Regions from separate parts of the Pseudomonas sichuanensis genome, predicted to be linked through region 3. Evidence: riboswitches for the same ligand, from Rfam matches in the RefSeq annotation. Region 3 holds a riboswitch; each other region holds the start of a gene.
The links. Region 3 has a riboswitch for cobalamin ahead of LOY51_RS14200 (CbtB domain-containing protein). Riboswitches for the same ligand answer to the same signal wherever they lie in the genome.
Positions count from the first base shown of each region.

Region 1 (10,099 bases), 710 kb from region 3:
GACAGCTGTTTGCCGCCCATGATGGTCGGTGCCCAGTAGTCGCCGCCGTACAGGCCGACGTTGTGCTTGAAGGTGATCTGGTCCTTGCTACGGGCCAGCTCGACGCCGTCGCGGTCGACGATCACCAGGTCGCCGGCCAGGTCGAAACTGTCCACGTAGATCGGGCCGTTGACCCAGATCCACAGGGTCAGGGTCAGCAGCGCACCGGGGAAATAGCCAGGGTGCGGCGCGCGACGGCCCTTGAGCGAGGTCAAGTCGAACTTCAGCACCACGTCCTGTTCGCCCAGGCGGGTGGGGTACTCGCTGACTGACTTGAAATAGCCGGCCTTGTCCACGTAGCGGTCCAGGTCTTTGGTCAGCGAGCGGCTGATGGCCTCGCGGGTAGCCTGGTCGAGGCCGGGGGCGGACACCGTGACATCGGCGACCTGTGCGGTGCGCGGGCTGGTGACGGCGACGGGGTGGACAGGGGCGTTGATGGGGCCAGTGACCTGGAAGGACACGCAGCCGCCCATCGACAGCATGGCCGCGAGGACGGTGCATTTAAGGAATTGCTTCAAGCCGGTAAATCCTTGCGCGAGAGAAAGGCTGAACAAGGATTACGGCTGCAAGGCGAGGAACTTTAGGGCAAAGTGCCACCATTGTATCCAGGCCGCCCAGCGTGGCTGAGCGGCCCTTTGTGATCAGCCCAGGTCGGCTGCCGAATGGCGCTCGGGAACCTGGCTCGCCTCATCGCCCCAGGTCCGGTTCACCCGGGTGCCACGCTGTACTGCCGGGCGTTGCGCGATGGTTTCGGCCCAGCGTTGCACGTTGGGGTATTGGTCTACCGCAAGAAACTCTGCGGCGCCGTACAGGTTGCCGCGTACCAGCTGGCCATACCACGGCCATACGGCGATGTCGGCGATGCTGTACTGGTCGCCACCCAGGTAGCTGCTTTCGGCCAGGCGGCGGTCGAGCACATCGAGTTGGCGCTTGGCTTCCATGGTGAAGCGGTTGATGGCGTACTCGAACTTCTCGGGCGCGTACACATAGAAGTGGCCGAAACCACCGCCCAGGTAGGGCGCCGAGCCCATCTGCCAGAACAGCCAGTTCAGGCTTTCGGTGCGACTGGCCGGATCCTTGGGCAGCAGGGCGCCGAATTTTTCGGCCAGGTACAGCAGGATCGAGCCAGACTCGAACACCCGTACCGGCGGTTCGACGCTGCGGTCGAGCAGGGCGGGGATCTTCGAGTTCGGGTTGACCCCGACGAAGCCGCTGCCGAACTGGTCGCCTTCGCCGATGCGGATCAGCCAGGCGTCGTATTCGGCGCCGGTATGCCCCAGGGCCAGCAATTCTTCGAGCAGGATGGTCACCTTGACGCCATTGGGGGTGGCCAGGGAATAGAGCTGCAGCGGGTGCAAGCCCTGCGGCAGCTGTTTTTCATGCGTCGGGCCGGCGATCGGGCGGTTGATGCTGGCGAACTGGCCGCCGGACGGTGCCTCGTGGGTCCAGACCTGAGGCGGGACGTAGGGGTGCTTGCTCATGCGCGGAAACTCCTGGAAGGCGTGATCGAGCATCTATGCCATGGGTTCGGCGCGAGGGGCAAATGCATTGGATGCATAGCTGATATCAATGACCAGTGATTGACGCTGCCCTTTTGTAGGAGCGGCACAAGGCCGCTCCTACAGCGACCGCGCTGGCTTTGGCTAGGCCACCGGAATCAACGGATCAGCCGCCGCCAGCGCCGCCGCACGATCATCGGCGGCCGGTGGGTAGATCCAGATCGAGTTGATCTGGTGCTTGAGCACCTTGGCCTCGGCCTTGTCGGTCGGCGGCGACACCGTGCGCTCCCAGCCTTCGGTGTACACCGCGCCCCAGGCGCCGAGGTCCAGGCAGGTGACGTACTTGGGTTGGCTGTAGGTCATCGGTGCCACGCCGATCAGTTCCGCGGCGGCGTTGTTGCCGGCGTAGCGGCCCAGCGGGATGGCGTGCTGGCAGGACATCACCGCATGGTTGCCGACCTCGTCGCACGCTGCGTAGGCCACGTCGCCCGCGGCGTACACCGCGTCATTGCCGATGACCTTGAGGTTGCCGTCGACGTGCAGGCGGCCCTGGCGGTCGCGTTCACCGCTGATCTGCTCGGTGAGCGGGTTGGCCTTGAAACCGACGGTCCAGATCACCGTGCTGGCTTGGATGCGCTGGCCGTTGTCGAGCACCACGCCATTGGCATCCACCGAGGCCACCGTGGCACCGCAGATCCATTCGATGCCCAGGTGCGCGCTGGCCTGCTCGATGGCCGGGCGGATGCCGTCACCCAGTGCGGCGCCGATTGTCCGGCCGCGGTCGACCACGATCACCCGTGGTTTCACGCGATCACCCAGGATCTTGTGCAGGCGCGACGGCAGTTCGGTGGCGGTCTCGATACCGGTGAAGCCGCCGCCGGCCACCACCACGGTATTGCGTGCCGGGCTGTCTGGCCGGCCGGCGAGGGATTTCAGGTGTTGTTCAAGGCGCGACGCCGAGTCGATCTTGTCGACATCGAAGGCATGCTCGATACCGGCCATGTCGGGGCGGTTCAGCAGGCTGCCGCACGCCATGATCAGGCGGTCGTAGCTCAGTTTCGACTCGATGCCGCCGGGCGCGCGGTAGGTCACTTGACGGTTTTTTTCGTCGATGTGGCTGGCGCTGCCTTTGACGAAGCGCACATTGACCGCATCGAACAGCGCCTGCAGCGGCGCGGCCATGGTGTGCACTTCGGGTTCGTAGAAGCGCGGGCGCACATGCAGCTCGGCCTGGGGGGCGAGCACGGTGATGGCGACGTCGTCGCGCCCGTGCAGGTCAAGCTGGCGCGCGGCGCCCAGGGCGCTCCACAGCCCGGCGAAGCCTGCGCCAATGATCAGGATCTGTTTCATGAGGGTGCTCCTGGAGGTTCCGAATACCGCGGATAGTTGGAATTGTCGGTTCGGGCACGGCAGTGGGAAAAGGGTACGCCTGGTGCTGCTGGGTGGGGCCTGGTCCGACCTGTGGCCCATCGCGGGGCAAGCCCGCTCCCACGGCACTGTGGGAGCGGGCTTGCCCCGCGATGAGGATGGTTGACGCAGCAAGGATGCTAAGCGTGGCCGGCGTTGCGCCCTAGGCCAAAGAACCCTGGATTTCGGCCAGCGGCACGCTGCGGGCGAAGCGCGCGCGGTAGTCGCGCGGGGTGACTGCCAGGTGGCGCTGGAACGCCTGGCGCATGCGTTCCTCGCTGGCAAAGCCGCAGTGGCGGGCAATCTGCTCGATGTGCTGGGTGGAGTTCTCCAGCAGGCGGCGGGCGGCTTCCAGGCGGAACAGTTCGATGGCCTTGGCCGGGGTGCGGCCAGTCTTCTGTTTGTACACCCGGGTGAAGTTGCGCAGGCTCATGCGCGCCTGCTCGGCCAGGCGTTCGACACTCAGGCGGGGGTCGCCCAGGTGGTCGTTGAGCCACAGGTGCAGGGCGTCGAAGACGGCGCTGTCCTCACCCTGGGCCTTGAGCAACTCGCTGAATTGCGCCTGCCCGCCGGGGCGCTTGAGGAACACCACCAGCTCGCGCGCCACCTGCATGGCCACCTCGCGGCCGCAATCGGCCTCGACCAGGGCCAGGGCCAGGTCGATGCCGGCGCTTACCCCGGCCGAGGTCCACACCTGGTCCTGCTGCACGAAGATCGATTCGGCATCCACCTCGATGGCCGGGAAGCGCTGGTGCAGGGCGTCGCACATGGCCCAGTGGGTGGCCGCCCGGCGGCCGTCGAGCAGGCCGGCGGCGGCCAGCAGGAAGGTGCCGCTGCACACCGAGGCGGTGCGCCGGGCGCGGGCGGCGACCAGGCGCAGCCAGTCGACCAGTTCGCCGTGTTCGGGGAGGGTGCGGACGATCTCCGGGGCGCCCGGCACCACCAGTGTGTGCAGCGGTTCGTGCAACCAGGGCGGCAAAGGTTCGGTACCGACCGCCAACCCTTCTGCGGTGGGCACCAGACCACCGGTTAGGCTGGCGGTGACCACCCGGTAGCCGGGCAAGCCGCGTTCGGCGCGGGCTTTGGTTGCGGCCCAGAACACCGTCTGGGCGCCCGTCAGGTCGAGCAGGCCCATTTGCGGATAGGCAAGGAACAGCACGGTATGCGGCTGGTCGAGCGAATGCACGGGCGGGTCGGGGATTTGCGGGATATCGGTCATGGCATGCTGCTTTGGGCGGGGGCTTGCCCTAGTCGATCAGCTTGCGCGGTGATGTACAAGCACCGGCGGCCTCATCGCGGGGCAAGTCGCATCGGCGCACCACCGCTCTGTGGGAGCGGGTTTACCCGCGAACACGGGCATAGCCCGTGCCAGGCAGCGAGGTGTCATCTTCGCGGGTAAACCCGCTCCCACAGGGGCCGTGCATTCCCCCAGGATTGCACAGTACCCGCGAAGGGGCCTTTGGCTCAGAAGCGGTAATCGACCGTGGCGAAGTACGAACGCGGTGCGCCCAGCAGCCACTGCTCGCCGCTGTAGGCCGACATCGCGTATTCACGGTCGAACAGGTTGTTCACCTGCAGCCCCAGGCGCACGTCCGGCAGCACCTGCCAGCCGATGTTGCCATCGATCACGGTGTAGCCCGGCACGTGCTGGTCGTTGGCGGTGGTGGCGTAGCGCTGGTCGACATAGCGCAGGCCGATGCCGGCATCGACAGCCTGGCCGAAACCCTTGCTCAGCCACAGGTTGGCGGTTCGCCGTGGCACATCGGTGGGGCGGTTGCCCGAGCGGTCGTAGGCGATGCCGCCGCTCACTTCGTCGAACTCGTCGTACTTCGCCCGCACCAGCGCCGCATTGGCCGACAGCTGCCACTGATTGCCCAGCGCCAGTTCCAGGCTTGCCTCCAGGCCATCGGAGGTCTGCTGGCCGGCCTGCTGCTTGGTGTGGGTGAGCGGGTCACTGACCAGCAGCTTGTCCTTGACGATGTGATAGGCCGCCAGGGTCCATTCGCCACGGCCTTCCCAGAAGCGCTGCTTGAGGCCCAACTCGGTCTGCTTGGCTTCGGTCAGGTCCAGGCGCTGCTCGGGGCGCAGGGTGATCAGGTCGCCGACGCCGTCTTCGCTGGTGGAGTACTGGCCGTACAACGACAGGTCGTCGGTGACGGCGAACACCAACCCGGCGCGCCAGTTGCCGCCCTGCAGGCTGCGGTCGCCGCGGGTGTCGTCGAGCAAGTTGCTGCGGTCGATGTGGTTCTGGTCGCGGCGAATGCCGGTGACCAGGGACAGGCGCTCGGTGAGCTGGGTGCGGTTTTCGGCGAACAGGGCGAAGGTGCTGGTTTTCGACAGCGACTGCGGCTGGGTCAGGCTGGCGCTATGGAAGGCACCGGGCGTGGGCTGCCAAGGATCGAGCGGGTCTGTGCTGCCGTCGTCGTAGGGCCAGTTGCTGTCGATGTTGAAGCGGATGCGGTTGTACTCGGCACCGACCACGGTCTTGCTGGCCAGGCCGAACAGTGTGTGATCGAAGGTGAACGTCTGGCGGTCGCCGATCTGCTCCTGGTTGTGCTTGATCTCGAGGAAGCTGCCGCGCTGCACCACCCCGTTGTCGGCGTCCCAGGCGTACTGCTCGGCGTTGCGCCAGTGGCGGCGGCTCTTGATGTAGTAGAGCTGGTTGCTGGCCGAGACGCTGTCGTTGATGGCCCAGTCGGTGGTGAAGCGTGTCCACTCATCATGGTAGCGCTGCACGTCGTTGCTGACGTTGTAGTTCTTCTTGGCCAGGCTGCTGCGCAGATGGCCGTCGATCAGCGGCGTGCCGTAGTAGTTGGCCGGCTGTGCATCGCCACGCTCGTGGGCGAGGGTGAAGCTGAGGTCGTCGCTGGCATCGAAGCGCAGCGCGGCACTCAGGGCCAGGCTGCGCGAGTCGGTGCGGTCGATGTAGCCGTTGCCGGCCTGCTGGTTGAGGGTGACGCGGTAGCTCAGGCGCTCGCTCAGGCTGCCGCCGCTGTCCAGGCCCAGTTGCTGACGGTCCCAGGAGCCATAGCCCAGGCGCAGGTGGTTGCTGATCTCGCCGGCGAAGGGCTTTTTCGGGATCACGTTGACCACCGCGCCGGTGGCGCCTTCACCGTACAGCACCGAGGCCGGGCCGCGGATTACATCAATGCGCTCGACCATCCACGGGTCGACCGGGAAGGTCTGGGTGCCGGCACCGGTGTACAGGCGCGCGCCGTCGAACAGGGTCATCACCGAGTTCTGCCCGCTGAAGCCACGCGCCGACAGGCCGGTGCCGCCATCGCCGGGGGTGCCGATGAAGGTGATGCCCGGCGAGCGGGTTACCGCATCCTGCACGGTGAGGTTGTTGCGCTGCTGGATCTGCGTCTCGCCGAGGCTGCTGGTGCTGGCGGGGGTGTCCAGGGCGCTGAGGTTCAGGCGTGAACCGGCCTGGGTCGGGGTGGCCAGGTCGACGGTTTGCGCATCGCGGCTGTCGGTGATGGCCGTGGAGGGCAGGGTGAGGGTGGTCTGCTGTTCGGCCTGGGCCGGCAGGGCGACGGCCAGGCAGGCCGCCAGGGAGTAACGCTTGCTGATACGGGACATGTCGTTCCACTGCTGCAGGAATGAATGGATCCCGGTGGAAAACACGCAAAAGGCGAACCGCGCACGCAGGCACGCGCACGGATACCGGCCTGCGCCCGCCCACCGCGGGTTGCCAAGTGAAGCCTCAGGCCGGTCTCCGGGCTTGCGAGGGTCGTGAAGCCTTCACCTTCCCATGCTGGCGCACAGTGGTGTGTCGAAGGGTTCGCTCGCTTACCGTTGCGGGGGCAGCGCCGGACTTGTCGCATGGAGCGACGCACCGGCTTCCCGTTTCACCCTGCGCACGGCGGCGTAGGGCACCTGAAACTGGCGCGCATCTGACCATCGCGCGGAGAGTCAGTCAAGCGTTGGAGCGAAGGGAAAGATCATGTGGGTCAAGGGGTTGTGTGCTTGGCGTGCGGGCCTCATCGCCGGCAAGCCGGCTCCCACAGTAGTCCGGCATTACCCTGTGGGAGCCGGCTTGCCGGCGATAAGGCCTGACAGGTGTCGCAGCTAATCCATGCTTTCAGCGACCGCGCCGGCGTGACACCCGTGCTTCGATGTTCTTGCGGCCGATCAGCAGGGGTGGCTTTTCCACGACCGGTTCATCGGCCAGCCACTTGTACATCACCAGGCAGTCCACCAGCCCCAGCTGGGCGTGGCGGAAGGCCCGGGGCAGGCGCCCGACCGTCTCGAAGCCAAGCTTGTGCCACAGCGCCACGGCCACCTCGTTGGTCGCCACCACCGAATTGAACTGCAGGGCGAGCAAGCCTTCCTGGCGTGCCAGCTTCTGCGAGTGTTCGCACATCAGCCGCGCCACGCCGCGGCCCCGGGCGTTCTCGCAGACCATGTAGCCGCAGTTGCCAACATGAGCGCCGGGGCCGGCGGCATTGGCCTTGAGGTAGTAGGAGCCGAGCAGCTCGCCGTCTTCTTCGGCCACCAGGGTGCGCAGCGGTGCTTCAAGCCACAGCGCCAGGGCTTGCTCGTAACTCAGGGCGGGGTCGAAGGCGTAGGTCTGGCGGGCCTGGACGATGGCCTGGAAGGTCGGCCAGAAGCGCGGGAAGTCTTCCGGGGTCATGGGGCGGATGTGGATCATGGCGGTTCCTGCGCGGGCTGGGCCGCCAAGTCTGGGTGTCGCGGCGCCGGCGCGCAAGGGCGCTGGCGCCGTGAAGGGGCTAGTTGCTGGCTTTGCCGACCGCATCCAGGGCCCGGGCCGAGTACACCAGGGCGGCGCCGGCATTCATCGCCACCGCCACGCCGAGGGCCTCGGCGATTTCTTCGCGGGTGGCGCCGTGCTTGACCGCCTGCTGCGAATGCACGGCGATGCAGCCGTCGCAGCGGGTGGTCACCGCCACGGCCAGGGAGATCAGCTCGCGGGTCTTGGCGTCCAGGTGATTGGTCTTGGCCCCGGCACCACTGGCGGTCATGTAGCCGGCCACGGTGTCGGGAGACAGTTGCTTGAGATCGCCGATGCCGGCCATCAACTGCTTACGGTAGGCGTCCCAGTCCATCATGCTCATCGTCTTCACCTTGTCAGGTTGGTCGGGGGAGCTTTCAGGCTAGTCGATGATGGGGAGAGTGTTTTCATCTGGTGAAAACATCGCGGGGCAAGCCCGCTCCCACGTGCCCCATGCAATGAGGTCTGGCGTGGGAGCGGCGGTGCGCCGATGCGACTTGCCCCGCGATGGTGTACGTACGGCGCTGCCCGGTCAGATGTAGATGAACACCAGCACCAGTGCTGCGACCACGACCCACTTTTCCAGGTAGTAGCGCATGCGGTTGCGTTTCTTCAGCGCCTTGCCGCGTTCACGGATCTTGTAGATGCGGGTGAACAGGCGGTTGATGCCGCCAGTCTTGTCATTGGCATCGTTGGGCGCGGCGGCGGCGGCCATGACGTTGCGGCTGAACCAGCGGTTGAAGGCGCTCGCCCAGCGGTACTTGAGCGGGCGTTCGACGTCGCAGAACAGGATGATGCGGTTGTGCTCGGTGGTGTTGGCGGCGTAGTGGATGTAGGTCTCGTCGAACATCACCGCTTCGCCGTCGCGCCACGAATACTTCTCGCCGTCGACATCGATGTAGCAGCCGTCGTCGTTAGGGGTGTCCAGGCCCAGGTGGTAGCGGTAAGACCCGGCGTACGGGTCGCGGTGGCGTACCAGTTTGGCGCCCGGTGGCAGGGTGGCGAACATCGCCGCCTTGACCGTGCCGATACCCTGCAGCAGCTCGGTGGTGCGCGGGCACAGGCTCATCGCCGAGGGGTGGCTCTCGCCGTACCACTTAAGGTAAAAGCGCTTCCAGCCGGTCTTGAAGAATGAGTTGAAACCGACGTCGTCGTAATTGTCGGACTTCTTGATCTCGCCGGCATGCAGCAGTTGCTGGGCCTCGGCACGGATCTCCTGCCAGTGGTCCTTGAGCGGTTGCAGTTCGGGGAACGCCTCGACCGGCAGGTAGGGCTTGGCCGGGAGCCTGGAGAACAGGTAAAGGAAACTGTTGACCGGGGCGAGGAAACTGGAGTGGTCGCCCAACTGGCGGGTCAGCTTGTGACGAACCCGACCGCGCAGGTGAACATAGGCGATCGAGAGGACGAAGATCAGTACGAGTGCAATTTTCATGGACGGTTACTTGTCTAAAAAATGGCCATGCGCCATGGCATAAGCCCGCCAGCATAAACAAACATCGTCAGGGATTGTACTTATTGTTACGTAAATTCCGGGCGACTTAGGTGTAATGGCCTACAGCTTGCGCAAACGATTCAACTGGTTTTTTCCATGCACTTTGTGTTTTGGATTGCCCCAATCTTCTGACAAGGAACGCCCTATGGTCCAGGAATCCCGCCCCAGCGGCGCACCCTTCAAGCGCCTGTTCTTCGCCCTTTCGGTCAGTGATGGACAGCGCCGCGCCATCGCCCAGTGGCGCCGTGGCCTCAATCTGCGCAGCGGCAAGCCGGTGCCGGCGGACAACTTCCATGTGACCTTGTTGTTCCTGGGGGATGTGGATGCGGCCTTGGTGCCGGCGGTGTGCGCCGCCGTCGAGCCGTTGCAGCGCCCGGATGCGCCGCTGCGGGTGGTGCTTGACCGGTTGCAGGTGTGGCCGCGGGCGAGCGCCCTGGTGCTTGAGCCCGAGCAGGCGCCAGCGGCCCTGCGCCAGTTGGTCTATGCCCTGCAGCAGGCAGTGCTGCCGCTGGGTATCGAGGCGCAGGTGCGCGAGTACCGGCCGCACCTGACGCTGTCACGGGACTTTCGCGGGCCGCTGCCGGAGGCGGCGCAAGCGCCGGAGTTCTTCCTGGCGGCGCGCAGCTTCACCTTGTACGAGTCGCGCAAGGGCCAGTACTGGCCGCTGGCCGAGTGGCCCCTGGCGGATTGAGGCGGATCAGAACTGCGGCGTGTACTTGACCGTGAACATGAAGTTGCGTGGCTCACCGTAGTTGTTGCTGCCATTGAGCTGGTTGAAACCGGCCACCCAGTATTTCTTGTCGAACAGGTTGTTGGCATTGACCGCCAGGTTCACCTCGGGCGTCAGCTGGTAGGCCAGGCGTGCGCTCCAGACCGTGTAGCCTGCCACTTCATAGTTGCGCTCGTAGCCCAGGGTGTGGCTCTGGC
Region 1 covers NZ_CP087185.1:3,850,701-3,860,799, reverse strand. Annotated here, with positions in the region: gene LOY51_RS17495 (hypothetical protein) at 1-521, opposite strand, end outside; gene yghU (glutathione-dependent disulfide-bond oxidoreductase) at 681-1,520, opposite strand; gene LOY51_RS17485 (NAD(P)/FAD-dependent oxidoreductase) at 1,683-2,888, opposite strand; gene LOY51_RS17480 (GlxA family transcriptional regulator) at 3,109-4,164, opposite strand; gene LOY51_RS17475 (TonB-dependent receptor) at 4,410-6,527, opposite strand; cobalamin riboswitch at 6,638-6,843, opposite strand; gene LOY51_RS17470 (GNAT family N-acetyltransferase) at 7,030-7,599, opposite strand; gene LOY51_RS17465 (carboxymuconolactone decarboxylase family protein) at 7,679-8,023, opposite strand; gene lpxO (lipid A hydroxylase LpxO) at 8,213-9,112, opposite strand; gene thpR (RNA 2',3'-cyclic phosphodiesterase) at 9,318-9,863, shown strand; gene LOY51_RS17450 (TonB-dependent siderophore receptor) at 9,870-10,099, opposite strand, start outside.
Region 1: linked by a shared signal. The riboswitch ahead of LOY51_RS17475 (TonB-dependent receptor) and the one ahead of LOY51_RS14200 (CbtB domain-containing protein) in region 3 are both predicted to bind cobalamin.

Region 2 (10,099 bases), 420 kb from region 3:
AACGGCCCCGGCCAACCTGGCCGAGGCTCAACTGGTGAACGCCGAGTTCTGGGTCGACCACGGCGAAGAGCTGGAAGAGCGCTTCAATGCCTGGGCGGCACGCTGACCCCCGCGTAACTGCACGCTGGTGAGCCCGCCCCGGGCATGGAAAGATGGGAAACGCCGTTGCAGCGATGCAACGGCTTTTTCCGATTCAAGAGGCAAGCAGATGAGCAGAGACCGCCTTCAATCCGCAGAGTGGTTCGAGCAGATCGCCCACGTGGTCGATTGCATCGGCACGTCGGCGTTCGTCGAGTCGCTGTTCGCCGCGCTGAACTACCTGGCGCCTTCCCACGCCATCACCGTGTTCCTGTTCCCCCATCAAGGGCTGCCTTCGGCCTTGTTCGAGCGGGACGAGGAGGGGCCGTGGATGCCCGAGGGCAGCATCGGCAAGTACCTGGAAGGCTTCTACCTGCTGTGCCCGTTCTACCGGGCCTGCATCGAGGGCATTGCCCCAGGCTGCTACCGACTGAGCGATGTGGCACCGGACCACTTCAAGCGCAGCGAATACTACGTGTCGTTCTACCAGCATGCGCGGCTCGAGGATGAGCTGAACTACATCGTGCCCCTGGGGCCCAAGCTGACCATCGCCGTGGCCTTGGCCAGCACCCGCCGCCTGGGCCGGCAGCAGGTCGACGAACTCAAGCGCATCGCCCCCTGGGTGCTGGCCGTGGTGCGCCGGCATTGGGGGGACCTGGATGCGGATGCGCTGGGAGGGCGCTTCGAAAGTGCGCTGGGGCGCCAGATCAACGCCGCGCTGACCCAGTTCGGCTCGTCGCTGTTGACCGAGCGCGAGTGCCTGGTGGCCCAGTACATGCTGCGCGGGCATTCCATCCGCTCGCTGGCCGAACGGCTGGGGATCAGCGAGGACACGGTCAAGACCCACCGCAAGCATGTGTACAGCAAGCTGGACATCGCCAAGCAGTCGGAGCTGTTCTCGCTGTTCATCGCCTCGGTGGCCCAGGCCCAGGAAGGGTTGAGCAAGGATCCGTTGGAGAGCTATCTGCGGCGCAGGCGGTGAGGTTCGCTGAGGTTCGCTGAGGTTCGCCGGTGTTTTTGCAGCGCCTATGAGATCGAGCGCCGCCCGCGCGGCGCTTCGCGGGTAAACCCGCTCCCACAGTTTGTTTCGGGCCAATTATTCCTGTGAAAGTACCGGCGCCTGCCTTGGTGCATGCCTTGAGTCATGTGGGGCGGCGGCAACGCCCACACTGAAACCGCGTCGTACCAACAAGGCGGACCAGGTAATGGCACAGGAAAGACTGGCCCGAAACAAACTGTGGGAGCGGGTTTACCCGCGAAGCGCCGCGCGGGCGGCGCTCGATCTTGAGGGCGCTGCACATCTGTCGCCCTGCACTTGGTGGCCCACATCCGGTCGTCAAAGGACCCTCAGAACCCCCCGCTGATCGGCCACTCCACCGCCACCCTAATCTGATCCCCATCCAGCTCCGCCTGCGCCGTATCCCCCCGGTGCACGTTATGCCGCAGCGAAACCGCCACCCCCTTGGCCGCCCCACTCTGCACCACATAGCGCGCCTCCAGGTCCCGCTCCCAGTGCTTGCCATCCTTGCCATACCCCAGATACGCATACCCCCCACGCGGATCGACATGGGTGCCATCGATATCGAACCCACGCACATACAAGGCCGTCAGGCTCAACCCCGGCACGCCATAGGCCCCCATGTTCAGGTCATACCTGGCCTGCCACGACTTCTCGTTCGGCGCATTGAAGTCCGACAACTGCACGGCGTTACCCAGGTAGATCGCCCCGCGGCTGACGTAGTCGAACGGCGTGTTGCCGTCCACCTGCTGCCAGCCCAGGCTGAACGCGTGCGGGCCCTGGGCGTAGCGCGAGACCAGGCTCCAGGTGGTGTTGTCGATGCGCCCGGACAGGGCCTTGCCAGTGTCGGTGGTGCGGTACAGGTTGAGGTCAAGGCTCAGGCTGCGCTGGTCGTCGAAGGCGTGGCTGAGGGTGCTGCCGAGGTAGTGCTGGTTCCAGGTGTCCTGGTAGCGGGAACTGTACAGGCTGGCGCTGACGTTGGCGGTCGGGTTCCACACGGCGCCTGCCAGGTCGAAGCTGTTGCCCTGGCGGCCGTTGGAGTAGTTCACCACGAAGCCTTGATCGTGGCTGGAGGCATTGCGGTCGGTACCTTCGTTGAAGTGCCCGGCCACCAGCTTGAGCCGGTCGATCTCGTTGCTGGTGAGGAACCAGCCGGTGAAGGTCTCGGGCAACAGGCGGCTGTCTGATGAGCTGAACACCGGGGTCTTGACCCGTTGCTCGCCGTAGGCCAGCACGGTGTTGGAGGCGCGCAGCTTGACCGCCGCGCCACCCCGGCTGTATTCGCTCTTGGGGTGGCCGTCGTTGTCGATGGCCAGCAGGCGCGCCTTGCCGGCGCGGCCGCCGCCGCTGTCGAGCTGCACGCCAAGGTAGGCATGGGCATCGACGCCCACGCCGATGAGGCCTTGAGTGAAGCCGGAACTGAATGTACCCATCAGGCCGTAGGCCCATTCCTCGGCCTTGCCGCTGCGTTCGGCGCGGGGTTTGTAGGCGTTGCGCGCGGCACTGTTGCGCCCGCCGTTGCGGTAGTCGCGCTGGTCGTAGACGGTGCGGTTGAGCAGGCTCCAGCTGCTGTCTTCGACGATGCCATTGGCCTTGGACTGGGCAGATTCGCCCAGGGCCAGCGGGCTGAGGCCAAGCAGCGGCAGGGCGATGAACAGCGGTTTCATTGCGCGGCCTCCAGCTTTTGCAGCTGCGCGGCGAGGCGGCTGGCCGCGCGGGCGGGCAGGGCGCCTGGCAACTGCGCCGGCGTGGGTTCGCCCACCTGCACCAGCATCACCATGCCCATCGCCAGATGCGGGATGCACTGGATGCCATACAGCCCGGGCTGGCTGAAGGTGTATTCGTACGGCTGGTTGAGCTTGCTTTTGAACGCTTCGGCGCCTGCCGGCAGCAGGCCAGGAATGCTCGCCGCGTTGTGCCCGGCCTGGGTCGGCAGAAAGCGCACGGTGTCGCCCGGGGCAATGCGCAGGTGGTCCGGCTCGTAGACCATCGCCCCCTCGGCGCCGCGGTTGAGCATCTTCACTTCGAACACCTCGGCCTGGGTGGCGGTGGTGGTCAGCAAGGCGGCAAGCAGCAGGGCGGCGGAGCGGGGCGGCATGGGCGGAACTTCCTGGTTCAGGGGGCGCGAAAACGCAGGATGCGCGCGCCGTCGAAGGGATCGGTTAGGTAGTGGGCGTGTACGCCGAAAGTGCTCAGCAGGCGCTCTGGGGTGAGTACGGCTTCGGGCTTGCCGAGGGCCACCAGGCGGCCCTGGTCGAGCACGGCCAGGCGGTCGCAGGTGAGCGCCTGGTTGAGGTCGTGCAGGGCCACCAGGGTGGTCACCGGCAGCGCCTGGACCTGTTGCAGCAGGCTCAGCTGGTGCTGGATATCCAGGTGGTTGGTCGGCTCGTCGAGCAGCAGCAGTTGCGGGCGCTGGGCCAGGGCGCGGGCGATGTGCACGCGCTGGCGTTCGCCACCGGACAGCTCGCGCCAGATGCGCTGGCTGAGGTGGCTGGCGTCGACATCGGCCAGGGCTTGCTCGACGATGGCGCGGTCGGCCTTGCCGAAGGGCGCCAATGCCGAGAGCCAGGGTGTGCGGCCCAGTGCCACGGCTTCGAAGACACTGATGGCGTCCTGGGTGTCGGCCTGTTGCTCGACCAGTGCCAGCTGCTGGGCGATGCGCCGGCGTGGCAGTGTCGCCAAGGGTTCCCCGAGCAAGTGCACCTTGCCCGTGGTGGGCGTGCGCAGGCCGGCGAGCAGCTTGAGCAAGGTGGATTTGCCCGAGCCGTTGGGGCCGACGATACCGAGGGTTTCACCGGGGCGCACGGCCAGGTCGATACCTTGCAGCACCTCGCGGTCACCCAGGCGCAGGCTCAAACCTTGGCAGGCGAGCGGGGCGACTTCCAGCGAGTTCATCACGGTCATGGGCGCCCCCGGCGGCTGACCAGGATCAGCGCGAACACCGGTGCACCGATCAGCGCGGTGACCACGCCCACGGGGATCACCTGGCCGGCGATCAGGGTGCGCGAAAGGATGTCGGCGACGATCAGGAACAGCGCGCCCCCGAGGGCGCTGGCCGGCAGCAGGCGGCTGTGGCCGGGGCCGAGCAGCAGGCGCAGGGCGTGGGGGATGACCAGGCCGACGAAACCGATGGCGCCGACGATCGACACCATCACCGCGGTCACCAGCGCCGTGCAACTGATCAGCAGCAACTGGGTGCGGCGTACCGGCACGCCCAGCGAGGCGGCGGAATCGGCGCCGAAGGTGAAGGCGTCCAGTGCACGGCGGTGCCACAGGCACACCGCCAGGCCAAGCACGGCCACCGGCAGTGCCAGCCACACCGACGGCCAGCGCACGCCGCTGAGGTTGCCCAGCAGCCAGAACAGGATGCCGCGCGCCTGCTCGGCGGTGGCCGACTTGGTGATCAGGAAGGCGGTCAGGGCGTTGAACAGTTGCGACCCGGCAATGCCTGCCAGGATCACCTGGGCGTTGTTGTGGCTGCTGGCACTGGCGCGCGACAGCAAGAGCACCAGGCCGAACGCCGCCAGCGCGCCGATGAAGGCGCCGCCGGACAGCGACAGCGCTGCGCCGCCCAGGCCAAGCAGGCCGACCGCCACGGCGCCGGTCGAGGCGCCTGCGGACAGGCCCAGCAAGTAGGGCTCGGCCAGCGGGTTGCGCAGCAACGCCTGCAGCACCACGCCGCAAGTGGCCAGGCCCGCGCCGCAGGCGGCGGCGACCAGAGTGCGCGGCAGCCGGTAGTTCCAGACGATGCCGGCGTCGATCGGGTCGAGGGCGTGGCCGGCCTGCCACAGCTGGTTGGCCAGCACCTGCCAGACCAGGTCGATGCTCAGGCGGGTTTCGCCGATGGCGATGCCGGCGAGCATGGCCAGCAGCAGGGCGGCCAGCGCGGCAATGGCGAGGGGCAGCAGGCGGCTCATGGTTGTGGCGCTTGGCCGTTGGCGAAGGCTGCGGACAACCGCTCAAGGCCACGGAACAGGCGAATGCCGGCCTGCATGGCGTCGGCATCGAGGACTATGATGCGGCCGTTTTTCACGGCGTCCATGTTCTTGGTTACCGGGTCGCTGCGCAGGAATTCGAGCTTCTTCTGGAAGTCGTCGGCGGGGAAGCGGCGGCGGTCCATGCGGGCGATGATCAGCCAGGTGGGGTTGGCTTTGGCCAGGGTTTCCCAACCCACGGTGGGCCATTCTTCGCTGGACTCGACCACGTTGCGCACGCCCAGGGTCTGCAGCATGAAGTCGGCCACGCCCTGGCGGCCGGCGACGTAGGGGTCGATCTCAAGGTCGGCGCTGGAGAACCAGAACAGTGCGCTGGTGCCGGCAAGGTCCTTGCCGGCCAGTTGCTGTCTGGCATGCTCCAGCTGGCCCTTGAGTTGCGCGTTCAGCGCCGTGCCACGGTCCTGCACGTCGAAGATCTCGGCCAGCTGGCTGACGCTCTTGTAGATGGTCTCGACCTTGAACGGCTGCAGGCGGGTGCCGTCGGCGCCGACCAGGTTGTCCTTGCCTTCGCAGTCGGACGGCAGCAGGTAGGTGGGGATCTTCAGCTCGGCGAACTGCTCGCGGGTGCCGACCACGCCCTGGGCGCCGACCATCCATTCGAACTGTACGGCCACCAGTTGCGGGCGTTTGCCCACCACCGCTTCGAAGCTGGGGTCGTTGTCGGCCAGGCGCTCGACCTTGTCATTCTGCGTCTTGAACTCGGGCAGCACGTTGTTGAACCACAGCGAGGTGCCGGCCAGTTTGTCGCCCAGGCCCAGCGCATAGAGCATCTCGGTGCCGGCCTGGCCGATGGTCACGGCGCGCGCGGGCGCCTGGGCGAAGGTTTGCGGCACGCCGCAGTTTTCGACGGTGAGCGGGTAGTGCGTGGCGGCGGCCTGGGCCAGGCCGGTCAGCGACATGGCGGCGAGCAGGGTGGCGATACGGGGCAGCATGGTCGGGCGATCTCCTGTCGAAGGGTGCACGGAATGAGCACGGACAGGCATCGCCAGGCTTCGGGCAGGGCGCCCGAGGCAACTAACGGATGGCCATCCCGGACACCCCGCCGGTTGGTGAACATGTGCCGGCAGGTCTCCTGACTGGTGCGTCCTGGCCCTGCGCCAGCCTTCCCGGACACAAGGTCCAGTGGCATCGATGGCGCGGGCTCGGCACCTACAGTTGCGGGGGCAGTTCCCTTTGGCGCGCGTGTGGCGGCCTGGGGATTCCCTATTAATTCCGAGTGGAAACCGGCGGGCGGCATGGTAGACCATCACCCGCCGGGTGAAAACGCCTTTACAGGTATTTGAGCCAGGCGATGTCGCGCCGGCGTGCCTTAAGGCGGGCGAACCCACGCACCGGCAGGTACAGCGCCGCAGCCAGCAGCACGGCACTCAGCCACACCGCGGCAATGCCGTCGAAGCCGAAATAGTCGCCGTGGTTGAGGCCCAGCAGCGCCACGCAGGCCAGGTAAAGCAGCTTGAGCACGTACAGGTGCAGCAGGTAGAAGAACATCGGTGCGGCGCCGAACACCGCCAGCATGCTGATCCAGCGGGCGGACCCTGCGCGCTCGAAGCCGCGCAGCAGCAACAGGCCGGTGCCCAGGGTAAGGGCGAGGAACAGCAGTGACGGCGGGTATTTGGTGATGTTGAAGAAGCTCATCAGGGTTTGCGTGACACTTGGGTAGCTGTTCCACGGCGCTTCGCCGTAGCCGTTGAGCAGGCGCAGCACGGCGAAACCGAGCAGTGCGGCGGTGCCGGCCAACAGCAAACGGTTCTGGCGCTCGGCGGCATTGCTGGTGCGGGCGAACCACGGGCCCAGGCCATAACCCAGGGCGATCACGCCAATCCACGGCAGCACCGGGTAGGAGGTGCGCAGGCGCAGGCTGTCGGTCGCTTGCAGCCAGCCACGGTCATGCAGGATCGCCCAGGGCACGTGCAGCGCCGACTCCGGGCCGAAATGCAGGCCATCGAGCAGGTTGTGCCCGGCCACGATCAGCGCACCCAGCGCCAGCAGTGCCGGGCGCGGCAGCCACACCAGCAGCGACAGGGCGATCATGCTGATACCGATGGCCCAGATCACCTGCAGGTAGATCACGCTCGGCGGCAGTTGGAAGGTCCAGGCGAAGTTGACCAGGGTGAACTCCAGCGCCACCAGGAACAGCCCGCGCTTGAACAGGAATGCCGAGACGTCGCTGCGGCCTTGGTACTTCTCGCCGTACAGCCAGGCCGACAGCCCGGTCAACAGCACGAACACCGGCGCGCACAGGTGGGCCAGGGTGCGGCTGGCGAACAGGCTGGGGTCGGTGGCGTCGATGCTCATCGGGTCGCTGACCTGGCGATGCAGGAAAAAGGTTTCGCGCACGTGGTCGAGCAGCATGAACAGGATCACCAGGCCGCGCAGGGCATCGATGCTCTGCAGGCGCTGGGTGATCAGGGTGGGGGAGGCGGTGGCGCTGGTCATCGGCAAGGGGTCGCAGGCAGGAATGAATGTCAAATGAAACGTTATCTTATAACTATTTGGCTTGAGCTGAACAGAGGCTTGGGTGGGTAAATCTGCATGCCCGCCTGGAGCGAGTGCCATCTAGTGGCGATTGGCCTGCTCGAGACACTTGTGCTTTAGCGAGCATTGGTGGATACATGCAGGCCGCGTGATGCTGAATGTAATTTGCCGACAAGGACTGCCATGAAACCCACCCATCTGCTACTGGCCTCATTGCTGACGTTGCCGTGCGCCTCGGCCCTGGCCGACAGCTGCCGCAAGAACATCCAGGGCGGCGAGGATTGCCGCTACAGCGACGGCACTACCTCAACCAGCCGCGCCAATATCATGGGCGGCTTCGATACCACCTACAGCGACGGGCGCCGCTCCAGCAGCCGCTCGAATATTCAGGGTGGGTTGGATACGCGCTACAGCGACGGCAGTTCTTCCAGTAGTCGCTCGAACATCCAGGGTGGGCAGGACACGCGCTACAGCGATGGCCGCTCTTCCAGCAGCCGGGCGAATATTCAGGGTGGGCAGGATACGCGCTACAGCGATGGCAGCTCTTCCAGTAGTCGGTCGAATATTCAGGGCGGGCAGGACACGCGTTACAGCGGTGGTAGCGGTGAGCGTGATCAGGGGCGGCGGTGGTAGGGGCTGCTGTGTGTTCGGCTGGGTATCTTCAGCGCCTATGAGATCGAGCGCCGCCCGCGCGGCGCTTCGCGGGTAAACCCGCTCCCACAGTTTGTTTCGGGCCAGTCTTTCCTGTGCCATTACCTGGTCCGCCTTGTTGGTACGACGCGGTTTCAGTGTGGGCGTTGCCGCCGCCCCACATGACTCAAGGCATGCACCAAGGCAGGCACCGGTACTTTCACAGGAATAATTGGCCCGAAATAAACTGTGGGAGCGGGTTTACCCGCGAAGCGCCGCGCGGGCGGCGCTCGATCTTGAGAGCGCTGCAAAATTACCACCCTACGCCTGCCCGCCCACACGCGCGACTAAGTCGGCCACTTGAACCCCCACACCCCCCTCACGCCGCCCGCTCCAGCACATCCAGCAACTCGACAAACTCCTGCGCCAGCCTGTGGCGCGGCGCCAGGTGCACCAGGGGCACGGCCGCTTCATGGGACTCGCGCATCTTGATCGAGTTGCTCAGGTACACCGGCAGCACCGGCAGCCCTTCGCCGCGCAACTGGTCGACCAGGGTCTGGTGCAGGGCGGTGCGCCCGGCGAACTGGTTGACCACCACACCTTCAACCTGCAACGCGGCATTGTGGTCCTGGCGCAGTTCGTCGACCTCGGCCATAACGTTAAGCAGCGCCTGGCGCGAGAAGCTGTCGCAGTCGTAGGGGATCAGCAGGCGCTCGGCGGCCACCAGGGCGCTGAAGGTGTAGAAGTTCAGCGCCGGTGGCGTGTCGATGTAGATCCGCTCGTAGTCCGCCGACAGCTCCACCAGCAGCTTGCGCAGCTTGTTGATCTTGAACTTGCTCTCCAGCTTGCCTTGCAGGTCGGCTAGGTCGGGGCTGGCGGTGATCAGGTGCAGGTTGGCGTAGCGGGTTTCGGTGATGGCCACGCGGTGCTTCTTGCCGGTGGCCGGCGCGGGGGCAAGGGTCTGGCGGAAGAAATCGGCGATGCCCGCCGGGATGTCGTGGTTGACCAGGCCGGTCAGGTAAAAGGTGGCGTTGGCCTGAGGGTCGAGGTCCACCAGCAGGGTGCGATAGCCCTCGGCGGCACTGGCAGCGGCCAGGTTACAGGCAATGCTGGACTTGCCTACACCGCCTTTCTGGTTGAACACGACACGACGCATGGCTGAATCATCCTTGAGGGGAAATGGCAGATCGGGGTCAATCCTATGACCGAAAGGTGACAGTTTTAAGACAAGGCTTGTTACATGTCCCGCCTGCGTCGTGCATCAGGGCGTAAAGCGCCACTGTCATGGAGCGGCTTGCTGCAACGCCTGGAGTTCGTCCTCGACCTCTTGCATGCGCGCTTCGACCAAGGCCTGCACTTTCGGGTCCCTGGCGCTCTCGCGCATCAGCGCGGTCAGTTTTTCGCTCAGCCGCTTGCCTTCATCGGTTTCGCCCAGCGCCTTGGCCTTGGCCGGGTCGCGGGTGGCGGCGACGATGGTGTCGAATTCGCCATCGTCGAAGTTCTTTTCGCTGTAGAGCCGATACAGGTCCTGGCGCTGGTCCTCGACGGTCAGGTGCTTGCGCAGTACCGTCTTGATCTGTTCTTCGGGCAGCTTGGGGTGGGTTACGGCCAACAGCTGCGCCATGCGCCCGATGTTGTGCTCGTAGGCTTCCTGCAGGGGCAGGCTGGAGCGGATCTTTTCGTCGCGGCTGGGTGCCTGGTCGCAGGCGGCGAGGGCGGTGAGCAGCAGCAGGGGCAACAGCAGTCTTGGCAAGCGGGGCATGGGGCAGGGGCCTTGGGCGCAGTGAAGGTGCGAGTGTACTGCATGCGATCTGGACAGGTGCATTGGGATCAAAGCAAGGAAGACGTCTGCGGCAAACATAAAGTTGTTTGACGACTTTTACGTGGTCATCTAGTTATGTCC
Region 2 covers NZ_CP087185.1:3,564,703-3,574,801, reverse strand. Annotated here, with positions in the region: gene LOY51_RS16040 (gamma-aminobutyric acid-binding protein) at 1-106, shown strand, start outside; gene LOY51_RS16035 (helix-turn-helix transcriptional regulator) at 209-1,060, shown strand; gene LOY51_RS16030 (OprD family porin) at 1,426-2,763, opposite strand; gene LOY51_RS16025 (pseudoazurin) at 2,760-3,194, opposite strand; gene LOY51_RS16020 (ABC transporter ATP-binding protein) at 3,212-4,000, opposite strand; gene LOY51_RS16015 (FecCD family ABC transporter permease) at 3,997-5,013, opposite strand; gene LOY51_RS16010 (ABC transporter substrate-binding protein) at 5,010-6,023, opposite strand; cobalamin riboswitch at 6,137-6,334, opposite strand; gene LOY51_RS16005 (acetyltransferase domain-containing protein) at 6,361-7,527, opposite strand; gene LOY51_RS16000 (hypothetical protein) at 7,750-8,199, shown strand; gene LOY51_RS15995 (ParA family protein) at 8,576-9,352, opposite strand; gene LOY51_RS15990 (DUF2059 domain-containing protein) at 9,479-9,958, opposite strand.
Region 2: linked by a shared signal. The riboswitch ahead of LOY51_RS16010 (ABC transporter substrate-binding protein) and the one ahead of LOY51_RS14200 (CbtB domain-containing protein) in region 3 are both predicted to bind cobalamin.

Region 3 (10,099 bases):
CTGCAGGTGGCGTTCAAGAATCAGGTTGGCCGAGGCGAAGCCCAGGCGCCAGGCGGTGGTGGTGGGCAGGTTGCGTACGTCGACGGTATAGAAGTTGCGCCCGGTGGGCAGCACGTCCAGGCGGCCACGGCTCGGCGCGCCGCTGGGCCCGGCGGGGACGAAACGCCCGGCCAGGGCCGCCAGCAGGCCGTCGATTTCGGCAGCGCCGCAGGCGTCCAGGTTGGGGGCGACCTGCTCGACCAGCGCTTGCAGCACCTCGCGCACCGGTTGCCAGTCAGCCTGCCCATCAAGTGGGCAGTCGCCTTCCAGCGCCTGTTCGATCAATGTCAACGCCAGCAGTTCGAGCCGTTCACGGGTATCCCCGGCCGTGCGCCACAGCGCCGCGTCCAGCTGCTGTAGCAGCGCCGGGCGTGGACCCTCCCAGGCCTGGCCGAGGTCGCAATCGAGCGGGTCGAAGCCCAGCCCCAGCGCCCGGGCCAGGGCGCGGATCAGGCTGGCATTGCCGCCCTTGCCGTCACCGCGTTCCACCCGCAGCAGCGCCAACAGCGTGTCGCTGCGCAGCCGGCCCTGGGGCGACTGGCCGAACACATGCAGGCCATCGCGGATCTGCGATTCCTTGAGGTCGCACAGGTAGGTGTCGAGCCGCGGCAGCCACACCGCCGCGTCGTCCAGCTGGCCTTCGAGCTGCAGGTCGCGGTCGATGTGGTTGGCCTTGAGCAGTTCGAGGATGTCGCGCTGCAGCTCCTGGGCACGGCGCGGGTCAAGCAGCTGCGCTTCGTAGTATTCGTCAGCCAGCTGCTCCAGCTGGCGCAGCGGGCCATAGGTTTCGGCACGGGTCAGCGGCGGCATCAGGTGGTCGATGATCACCGCCTGGGTGCGCCGTTTGGCCTGGGCGCCCTCGCCCGGGTCGTTGACGATGAACGGGTAGATGTTCGGCAGCGGGCCGAGCAAGGCGTCTGGCCAGCATTCATTGGACAGCCCGACCCCCTTGCCCGGCAGCCACTCCAGGTTGCCGTGCTTGCCGACGTGAATCAGCGCATCGGCGGCATAGCCGTTGCGCAGCCAGAAGTGGAACGCCAGGTAGCCGTGGGGCGGCACCAGGTCGGGGTCGTGGTACACCGCGCTGTGGTCGACCTGGTAGCCGCGCGCGGGCTGGATGCCGACGAAGGTCAGGCCGTAGCGCAGGCCGGCCACCATCAAACGCCCGCTGCGGTACATCGGGTCCTGTTCGGGCGGGCCCCAACGTTCCAGCACGGCGCGCTGGTTGGCTTCGGGCAAGGCGGTGAAGGCGCTGTGGTAATCGGCCAGGCTCAGGCTCTGGGCACAGGGGCGCTGGTCGAGGTGGTCGAGGTCGTTGGTCACCCCGCCGAGCAACTGGTGGATCAGTTCGGTGCCACTGTCGGGCAGGCCGGCCACCGGGTAACCCTGCGCCTGCAAGGCCTTGAGAATGTTGAGTGCGGCGCCGGGCGTATCCAGGCCGACGCCATTGCCGATGCGTCCATCGCGGGTCGGGTAGTTGGCCAGCACCAGCGCCACGCGCTTCGCCTGGTTGTCAAGGCGCGCCAGCTCGACCCAGCGCCGCGCCAGTTCGGCGACGAAGTCCATGCGTTCAGGGTGGGCCCGGTAGCAGACCACGTCGGACTGGCTGCGCTCGCTGCGCCAGGCCAGGTCCTTGAAGCTCACGGGGCGGGTGATGATGCGCCCGTCCAGTTCCGGCAAGGCGATGTGCATGGCCAGGTCGCGAGCGCCCAAGCCCTGTTCGCTCTGCTCCCAGGCCGGTTGGTTGTCCTGGGCGCAGATCGCCTGCAGCACCGGTACATCGCGGCGCAATGGGCGCAGGTTGGGCTGTTCGGGGCTGGACAAGGCAAAGCCGGTGGTGTTGATCACCACTTCAGCCTGCACTTCATCGAGCCAGGCCTCGACCTGGTCGAGGCAGGCGCGCTCCTTGAGGCTGGCCACGGCAATGGGCAGCGGGTTCAGGCCACAGGCTTGCAGGCGTTGGCAAAACACGTCGATGAAGGCGGTGTTGGCCGCCTGCAGGTGCGAGCGATAGAACAACAGTGGCGCCACCGGCTGCTCGGGATGCCAGTCGGCGTACCAGTCCTGCAACTGGGCGCTGGCCTTGGCCGGGTGGTAAACCGCAGTACGCGGCAACGGCTGCGGTTCATCCCAGGCGTAGTCACGCCCCAACCACTGGCTGGCCAGGCAATTGAACAGGCTGACCGCGTTGGCCTTGCCACCCTGGCGCAGGTAGTGCCAGAGGCGTTCGGCCTGCTCGCCACGCACCGTGCCCAGGTCGGTCAGTTCCGGGTCGGGGCGGTCATCGCCGGGCACCAGGATCAGTTGCACGCCGCGCTGGCTGAGTTCCACCAGTTGCTCGACGCCATAGCGCCAGTAACCGACGCCGCCGTGCAGCGACACCAGGATCACCTTGGCGTGGCGCAGCACCTCGTCTACATACAGGTCGACCGAGGCGTGGTTCTGCACCTGCATGGGGTTGGCCAGGCGCACGCTGGGGAAGTCGTCCGGCAACTGCTCGGCGGTTTCGGCGAGCAGCGCCAGGTGCGAATCGCCGCTGCAGAGGATCACCAGCTCGGCGGGAGTCTGGCCGAGGTCGGCAATGCTGTCGTCCGGCACGAAGCCGCCGGGCTGGGTCCTCAGCAGGTGCATGGGTCAGGCGCCCAGGGACTGGCGCAGGCGCGCTTCCAGGTGCACGGCATCGAGGTCCTGGCCGATCAGCACCAGGCGGGTGATGCGCGGCTCGTCAGTGCGCCAGGCGCGGTCGAAGTGCTTGTCGAAGCGCGTGCCCACGCCCTGGATCAGCAGGCGCATCGGCTTGCCGGGAATGGCGGCGAAGCCTTTGGCGCGCAGGATGCCGAACTCGGTGACCAGTTGCGTCAGGGCATCGAGCAGCAGGCTTTCGTCGGCCTCTGGCAGGTCGATGGAGATCGAGTCGAAGGCGTCATGGTCGTGATCGTCGTGGTCATCGCCGTCGTGGTGCGAATCGTGGTGGGTGCGACGGCCGTCGATGTGCGCCTCGGATTCGGCACCGACGCCCAGCAGCACTTCCAGCGGCAGGCGGCCACTGCTGGCTTCGATCACTTTCACCGCTGGCGGCAGCTCTTCGGCGACTTCGGCACGAACCTTGGCCAGGCCTTCGGCGTCGATCAGGTCGGCCTTGTTCAACACCACCAGGTCGGCGCTGGCCAGCTGGTCGGCGAACAGTTCATGCAGCGGCGACTCGTGGTCCAGGTTGGGGTCGAGCTTGCGCTGGGCGTCGACCTGGTCCGGGTAGGCGGCGAAGGTGCCGGCGGCCACTGCCGGGCTGTCGACCACGGTGATAACCGCATCGACGGTGCAGGCGTTGCGGATTTCTGGCCACTGGAAGGCTTGCACCAGGGGCTTGGGCAGGGCCAGGCCGCTGGTTTCGATAAGGATGTGGTCGAGGTCGCCGCGGCGCGCCACCAGTTCGCGCATCACCGGGAAGAACTCTTCCTGCACGGTGCAGCACAGGCAGCCATTGGCCAGCTCGTAGACGCGGCCGTTGGCTTCTTCTTCAGTGCAACCAATGCTGCACTGCTTGAGGATTTCGCCATCGATGCCCAGCTCGCCGAACTCGTTGACGATCACCGCGATGCGGCGGCCCTGGGCGTTGTCGAGCATGTGGCGCAGTAAGGTGGTCTTGCCCGAGCCGAGGAAGCCGGTGACGATGGTGACGGGGAGCTTGGCCAGTGTTTTCATGTCGCGATGCCCTTGGCAGCAATGGCGCGGGCATGCGGGACGACAGCCTCGGGCGTTGCCGGCCGGGCGCGTTCGCCACCGGATCACCCCGCCCGGTTGATAGTCGAAAACGTTGCGAGGCAGGTCTCCTGGCTTGCACTGTTCCGGCAGCGGTGCCGGGGGGATGGCGCCTTCCCGCGCTTGCGCAGTGGCTGTGCCGATCCTTTTGAGTGCTTACAGTTGCGGGGGCAGCCGCGGCTTGGACCGCGTTCCCGTCTTAGCTCCGGCCTGGGCCGGAGAACCTCGAAGCGGCAAGGCTACGCATCCGCCCGACACCGGTCAACCGCTGGGGCGATTGACGCAAGCCACGCCCCATGATTTGCTAGCGCACTGCGTTCAGGTGCCCCCATTGGGGGTGAAACGGGAAACCGGTGCGTCCAGCGTCTTTAATAGACAGCGGACAAGGCCGGTGCTGCCCCCGCAACGGTAAGCGAGTGAAGCGTCTTGACCACTGTGCCGGTTCAACAGGCATGGGAAGGTGACGCCAATAGATGGAGCACCGCTCCACCTCGCCAGCCCGGAGACCGGCCTGACACCACATCAACACCCCGCGGTGGGCGGGCGCTGTCGTATTCCCTGGGCTGTCCTGCCCGGGAGCGCCGCGCCTGCCCGTTGCCCCAATAAAAGCAGCAGAGGAACGCGTCATGCCGATTACCAGCACAAAACACAGCATCTCCACCCCCGCCACACTCAGCCAGCGCATGGTCATCGCCATCGGCGCCAGCCTGCTGGGCCTGTGCCTGGTTTACTTCGCCGGCTTCTCGCACATCGAGGCGGTGCACAACGCTGCCCACGACACCCGCCACAGCGCCGCCTTCCCCTGCCACTGAGTAGCCCCGCATGATTACCCGTATTGCCCGCACTGCGGGCTTCAGTGGGCTGCTCGCCGCCCTGCTGCTGACACTGCTGCAAAGCTTCTGGGTCGCACCGCTGATTCTGCAGGCGGAGACCTATGAAAGCGCCGCCCCGGCAGCCGAGCACCATGAGCATGGCGAAGCCGCCGCCCCCCACGAGCATGAGCACAGCGCCGAAGCTTGGGCGCCGGAAGACGGCTGGCAACGCGTGCTGTCCACCACCGGTGGCAACCTGGTGGTAGCCGTCGGCTTTGCGCTGATCCTCGTCGCGCTGTATAGCCTGCGCGAGCCGGGCCGGGTCAGCACCGGCGCGCTGTGGGGCCTGGCCGGCTTTGCGGTGTTCTGCCTGGCGCCGACCCTGGGCCTGCCGCCGGAGCTGCCGGGCACCGCCGCTGCCGACCTGGGCCAACGCCAGACCTGGTGGATCGGCACCGCCGCCGCCACCGCCACTGGCCTGGCATTGCTGGTGTTCGGTCGCCACTGGCTGTTGAAGGTACTTGGCGCGGCGCTGCTGATTGTGCCCCACGTGATCGGCGCGCCACAGCCAGCGGTGCATGAAAGCCTGGCACCCGAGGCACTGGAAACCCAGTTCAAGATCGCTTCCTGGCTGACCAATGCCGCCTTCTGGGTGGCCCTGGGCCTGCTCAGCGCCTGGCTGTACCGTCGCTACAGTCAAGCCTGATGCTGGAATCTGCAAAGCCGCCGGCGCTGTATGCCGGCTTTGGGTGCCGCCGGGGTTGCCCGGTGGAGACCCTGGCGGTCCTGCTGCGCCAGACCCTGGCCGAGCATGCCCTGCCGCTCAGCGCGCTGCGCGGCATCGCCAGCATCGCGCCAAAGGCCCGGGAGCCAGGCCTGCTGGCCTTGGCCGAGCGCCTCGGGCTGCCGTTCATCTGTTTCGATGCCGGGCAACTGCTCGGCTTCGAGCCGCTGCTCAGCCAGCGCTCGGCCATCGCCTTCGCCCAGACCGGCTGCTGGGGTGTGGCCGAAAGCGCCGCATTGGCCCTGGCTGGCCGCGAATCGCTGCAGCCTGGCCTGCGCGTACCGCGCCAGCGACTCGGCGGCGCTACCCTGGCGCTGGCCATCGGCGGATAATCCGCCCTTTTACCTGCAAGGACTCCCCATGACGGTCTACTTCATCGGCGCCGGCCCCGGCGATCCGGAACTGATCACGGTCAAGGGCCAGCGTTTGATCCGCCAGTGCCCGGTGATCATCTATGCCGGCTCGCTGGTACCCGCTGCCGTGCTCGAAGGGCACCGTGCCGAGACAGTGATCAACAGTGCCGAACTGCACCTGCAGCAGATCGTCGAGGCCATGCGCCAGGCCCACGCCAACGGCCAGGACGTGGCCCGGGTACATAGCGGCGACCCCAGCCTGTATGGCGCCATCGGTGAGCAGATCCGCCAACTGCGCGAACTGGGCATCGACTACCAGATCATCCCCGGCGTGACGGCCACCGCCGCCAGCGCCGCGCTGCTGGGTTGCGAGCTGACCCTGCCAGAGGTGTCGCAAACGGTGATCCTGACCCGTTACGGCGACAGCTCACCGATGCCGGCCGGCGAACAACTGGCCGACTTGGCCCGGCATGGCAGCACCCTGGCCATCCATCTGGGCATCAAGAACCTGGCGCGGATCGTCGAGGAACTCCTGCCCCATTACGGCGCCGACTGCCCGATCGCCGTGGTCCATCGCGCCACCTGGCCCGATCAGGACTGGGCCAGGGGCACCCTGGCGGACATCGTCGAGCGCGTGGCCAGCAAGGGCTTCCGGCGCACGGCGCTGATCCTGGTCGGCCATGTGCTGGGTGATGCACCGTTCGCCGAATCGGCGCTGTACCGCGCCGGCCACGCCCACCTGTACCGCCCGGGCAACTGAAGCGATTGCCGCCAGACGTGGCGACGGCGCACACTGCCCTTCCACGTCACGGAGCCACGCCCATGCTCGAACTACGCCCCAACTGCGAGTGCTGCAACAGCGACCTGCCGGGCGACAGCCCGGACGCCTTGATCTGCTCGTTCGAATGCACCTTCTGTCGCAGCTGCAATGACCAGCACTTGCACGGCCGCTGCCCCAACTGTGGCGGCCCGCTACTCAGCCGCCCGCCCCGGGTGGGCCAGGCCCTGAAGAACAACCCCGCCTCCAGCGAGCGCATCCTCAAGGCACATCCCGCCTGCAACTGACCCGCCTGCCTCAGTACCTGTCCCGGGGCGTTCCCGCGCCCCTTTTGTAGTCCTTTTCTACAATTCCTTGTTGTCTTTTCAACGCGCCTATACTCGCCTATTACCAAGGGTTCGGAATCACCGTAATGTGCGCGCTGCCCAATTGATCCGCAGGCGTGAGCCCGACGGAAGACAGGACATGGGCTCAATCCGACAGGAGTTTCACATGACATCCGTGCTGTTGGTCGATGACCATCACATTGTTCGCCTTGCTGTACGCATGCTGCTCGAGGGGGAGCGCTTCACCGTCGTCGGCGAAACCGGTAAAGGCAAGGATGCCGCACGCCTGGCCGAGCAGACCAAGGCAGATGTGGTCATCCTCGATATCGGCCTGCCCGACCTCGATGGCATGGAAGTGATCAAACGCCTCAAGCTGCTCACCCCCTCCCCCAGGATCATGGCGTTGACCGGCCAGCCGGCCGACTTGTACGTACGCCGGTGCATGGACGCCGGCATCTCGGCCTTCGTCAACAAGGACGAAGACCTCGACGCCCTGGTCTTTGCCCTCAAGGCACTGGTCAAAGGCTATTCGACCTTCCCGCAGATGGCAGTCAACAGCAACACCCTGGAAAGCGAGGGTGACCGACTGGGCAGCCTGTCGAACCGTGAAATGGAGGTGCTGCGCCGCCTCTGCGCGGGGCAGAGCAACAAGCTGATCGGCGAGCAGATGCACCTCAGCGCCAAGACCATCAGTACCTACCGCGGCCGGATCATGGAGAAGCTCAAGGTCGAATCACTGGTGGAAATGGTCGACCTGGCCAAACGCAACAACGCGGGCTGAAGCATGAGCAAGGGCACACTGCTGTGCCTGGTGCTGACCTTGCTGGTGCCCGTGCAGGGACTGTCCCAGACCACCAGCGAGGACCGTCACCTGCTGGCCCGCGCCCAGAGCGCCGCCGCGCCACTGCCCCTTGACGACAACGACCGGCAATGGCTGCGCGAACGCCAGGTACTGACCTTGGGGGGCTCGCGCCCCGACTACCCGCCTTTCGATATCAACACCAGCCAGGACGACTACGAGGGCCTGAGCGCCGATTACGCCGGCCTGATCGCCGAGCAACTGGGGATACCCATCAAGGTACGGCGTTACCCTACCCGCGCGCAGGCCATCGCGGCCCTGCACCGAGGCGAGATCGACCTGCTGGGCACTTCCAACGCTTTCGAAGCCGCCGACGCCGAACTCGCCCTGAGCCTGCCCTATGCCGATGACCTGCCAGTACTCGTCAGCCGACAGGGCGGCGCCCTGCTGGAGGGCAGCGACCTGGCCGGCCAGCGCCTGGCCCTGGTCGATCACTACCTGCCCCTGCAGGCCGTCCAGCAGCTCTACCCCAACGCCCAGATAACCCTGTACCGCTCTACCCTGGCTGGGGTCGCGGCGGTCGCGCTGGGCCAGGCAGATACTTACCTGGGCGACGCCATCAGCAGCGACTACGTGATCAGCAGAAGCTACCAGGGTGCAGTCAAGATCGATCACCTCGTCAAACTGCCGGCCGGCACTTTCGCGTTTGCCCTGGACCGCGACAACCAGCGCCTGCGCGCACTGATCGACCGGGCCTTGGAGCGCATCGCCGACAGCGAACGGCTGAACATCCTGCGGCGCTGGACCAGTGGCAGCACCAGCATCCTGCTTGATCGCCGGCTGGACGCCCTCACCGCCGAAGAACGCGCCTGGATCACCCAGCACCGCACGGTGAAGGTGATGATCAATACTGCCCTCGCACCGCTGACATTCACCGACAGCCAGCAGCAACCACGGGGCCTGACCATGGACGTGCTGGAGCAGATCAGCCTGCGCACCGGCTTGCGTTTCGACGTGGTCGGGGCACAGTCGTTCGGCGAGATGGTCGATGCCGCGACGCAGGGCAAGGTCGACATGCTCGGCGCCATTGGCTATGACCCGCGGCTGGCCACTCGCTTGCGTTACAGCCGCCCCTACCTGGCCAGCCCGCAGGTTCTGGTGATGCGCGCCAGCTCACCGCCATTGGACCCGGCACAACCGCTGAGCGACCAGCGGGTGGCGCTGTTGCGCGGCTCTCCGCTGCTCGACGGGCTCCTGCAGCAGGCACCTCGAGTGCGCCCGGTCGAGGTGGACAATCCACTGCAACTGATGGAGTCGGTGCTCCAACGCAATGCCGATGTCGCGCTCAGCCCCTATATCAACGCCAGCTACTTCATCAGCCAGGTGTTCAAGGGCGACCTGCGGGTCGCGGCGCAACTGGGTGATGAGCCCGCGCTCGCGGCCTTCGCCGTCGACCCTGCACAGCCTCAATTGCAAGCCATCCTCGACAAGGCGTTATTGAGCATTGCGCCTGACGAGCTTGAACAACTGGTCAATCGCTGGCGTACCAGTGCGGTGGTCAGCGACAGCCCCTGGCGCAACTACCGGACCCTGGCACTCCAGGTGCTGGTGCTGGCCAGCGTCTTGCTGGCGGGCGTGGTGTTCTGGAACAGCTACCTGCGCAAACTCATCAGTCAGCGCACCGAGGCCCAGCATGCGCTGCAGGATCAACTGCAGCTCAGCCGCGGGCTGTTGGAGCAGTTGCGCCAGGCGAAAGAGGATGCCGAGCAGGCCAACCAGGCCAAAAGCACGTTTCTCGCGGTCATGAGCCATGAAATCCGCACGCCGATGAACGCGGTCATCGGCTTGCTCGAACTGGCCCTGGAGGACAGCCGTCATGGCCGCATCGATGGCCAGGCGCTGGAAACCGCTCATGGTTCGGCAACCGGACTGCTAGAGCTGATTGGCGACATTCTCGATATTTCGCGCATTGAAGCCGGGCACATGACCCTGCAACCGGTGGCCGTCGAACTGGTCGGCCTGGTGCGCGCCACACTGCGGGTATTCGAGGGCAATGCCCGGACCAAGGGCATTCACCTGCGTGCCGCGCTGCCCACCGAACACTGCTGGGTGCTGGGCGACCCACTGCGGCTCAAGCAGGTGTTGTCCAATCTGTTGAGCAACGCGATCAAATTCACTGAGGAGGGGCGGATAGACGTTGCACTGGAAGTGGCTGCGCACGGCGAGCAATCGATGGGCGTCATGCTGCAGGTGAAGGACAGCGGCGTGGGTATCAGCAGCGCTGACCAGGCGCGACTGTTCCACACCTTTGCCCAGATGGACGGACGCCAGGCCCGCCAAGGCGCAGGGCTAGGCCTGGTGATCTGCCGCGACCTGTGCGAGCTGATGGGCGGCACCCTGACCCTGCAAAGCCTCGAGGGTCTGGGCACCCAGGTGGATGTCCACCTCG
Region 3 covers NZ_CP087185.1:3,140,202-3,150,300, forward strand. Annotated here, with positions in the region: gene cobN (cobaltochelatase subunit CobN) at 1-2,670, opposite strand, end outside; gene cobW (cobalamin biosynthesis protein CobW) at 2,674-3,741, opposite strand; cobalamin riboswitch at 3,843-4,041, opposite strand; cobalamin riboswitch at 4,102-4,327, shown strand; gene LOY51_RS14200 (CbtB domain-containing protein) at 4,425-4,610, shown strand; gene LOY51_RS14205 (CbtA family protein) at 4,621-5,316, shown strand; gene LOY51_RS14210 (cobalamin biosynthesis protein) at 5,316-5,726, shown strand; gene cobM (precorrin-4 C(11)-methyltransferase) at 5,755-6,507, shown strand; gene LOY51_RS14220 (DUF1272 domain-containing protein) at 6,570-6,812, shown strand; gene LOY51_RS14225 (response regulator transcription factor) at 7,018-7,632, shown strand; gene LOY51_RS14230 (transporter substrate-binding domain-containing protein) at 7,636-10,099, shown strand, end outside.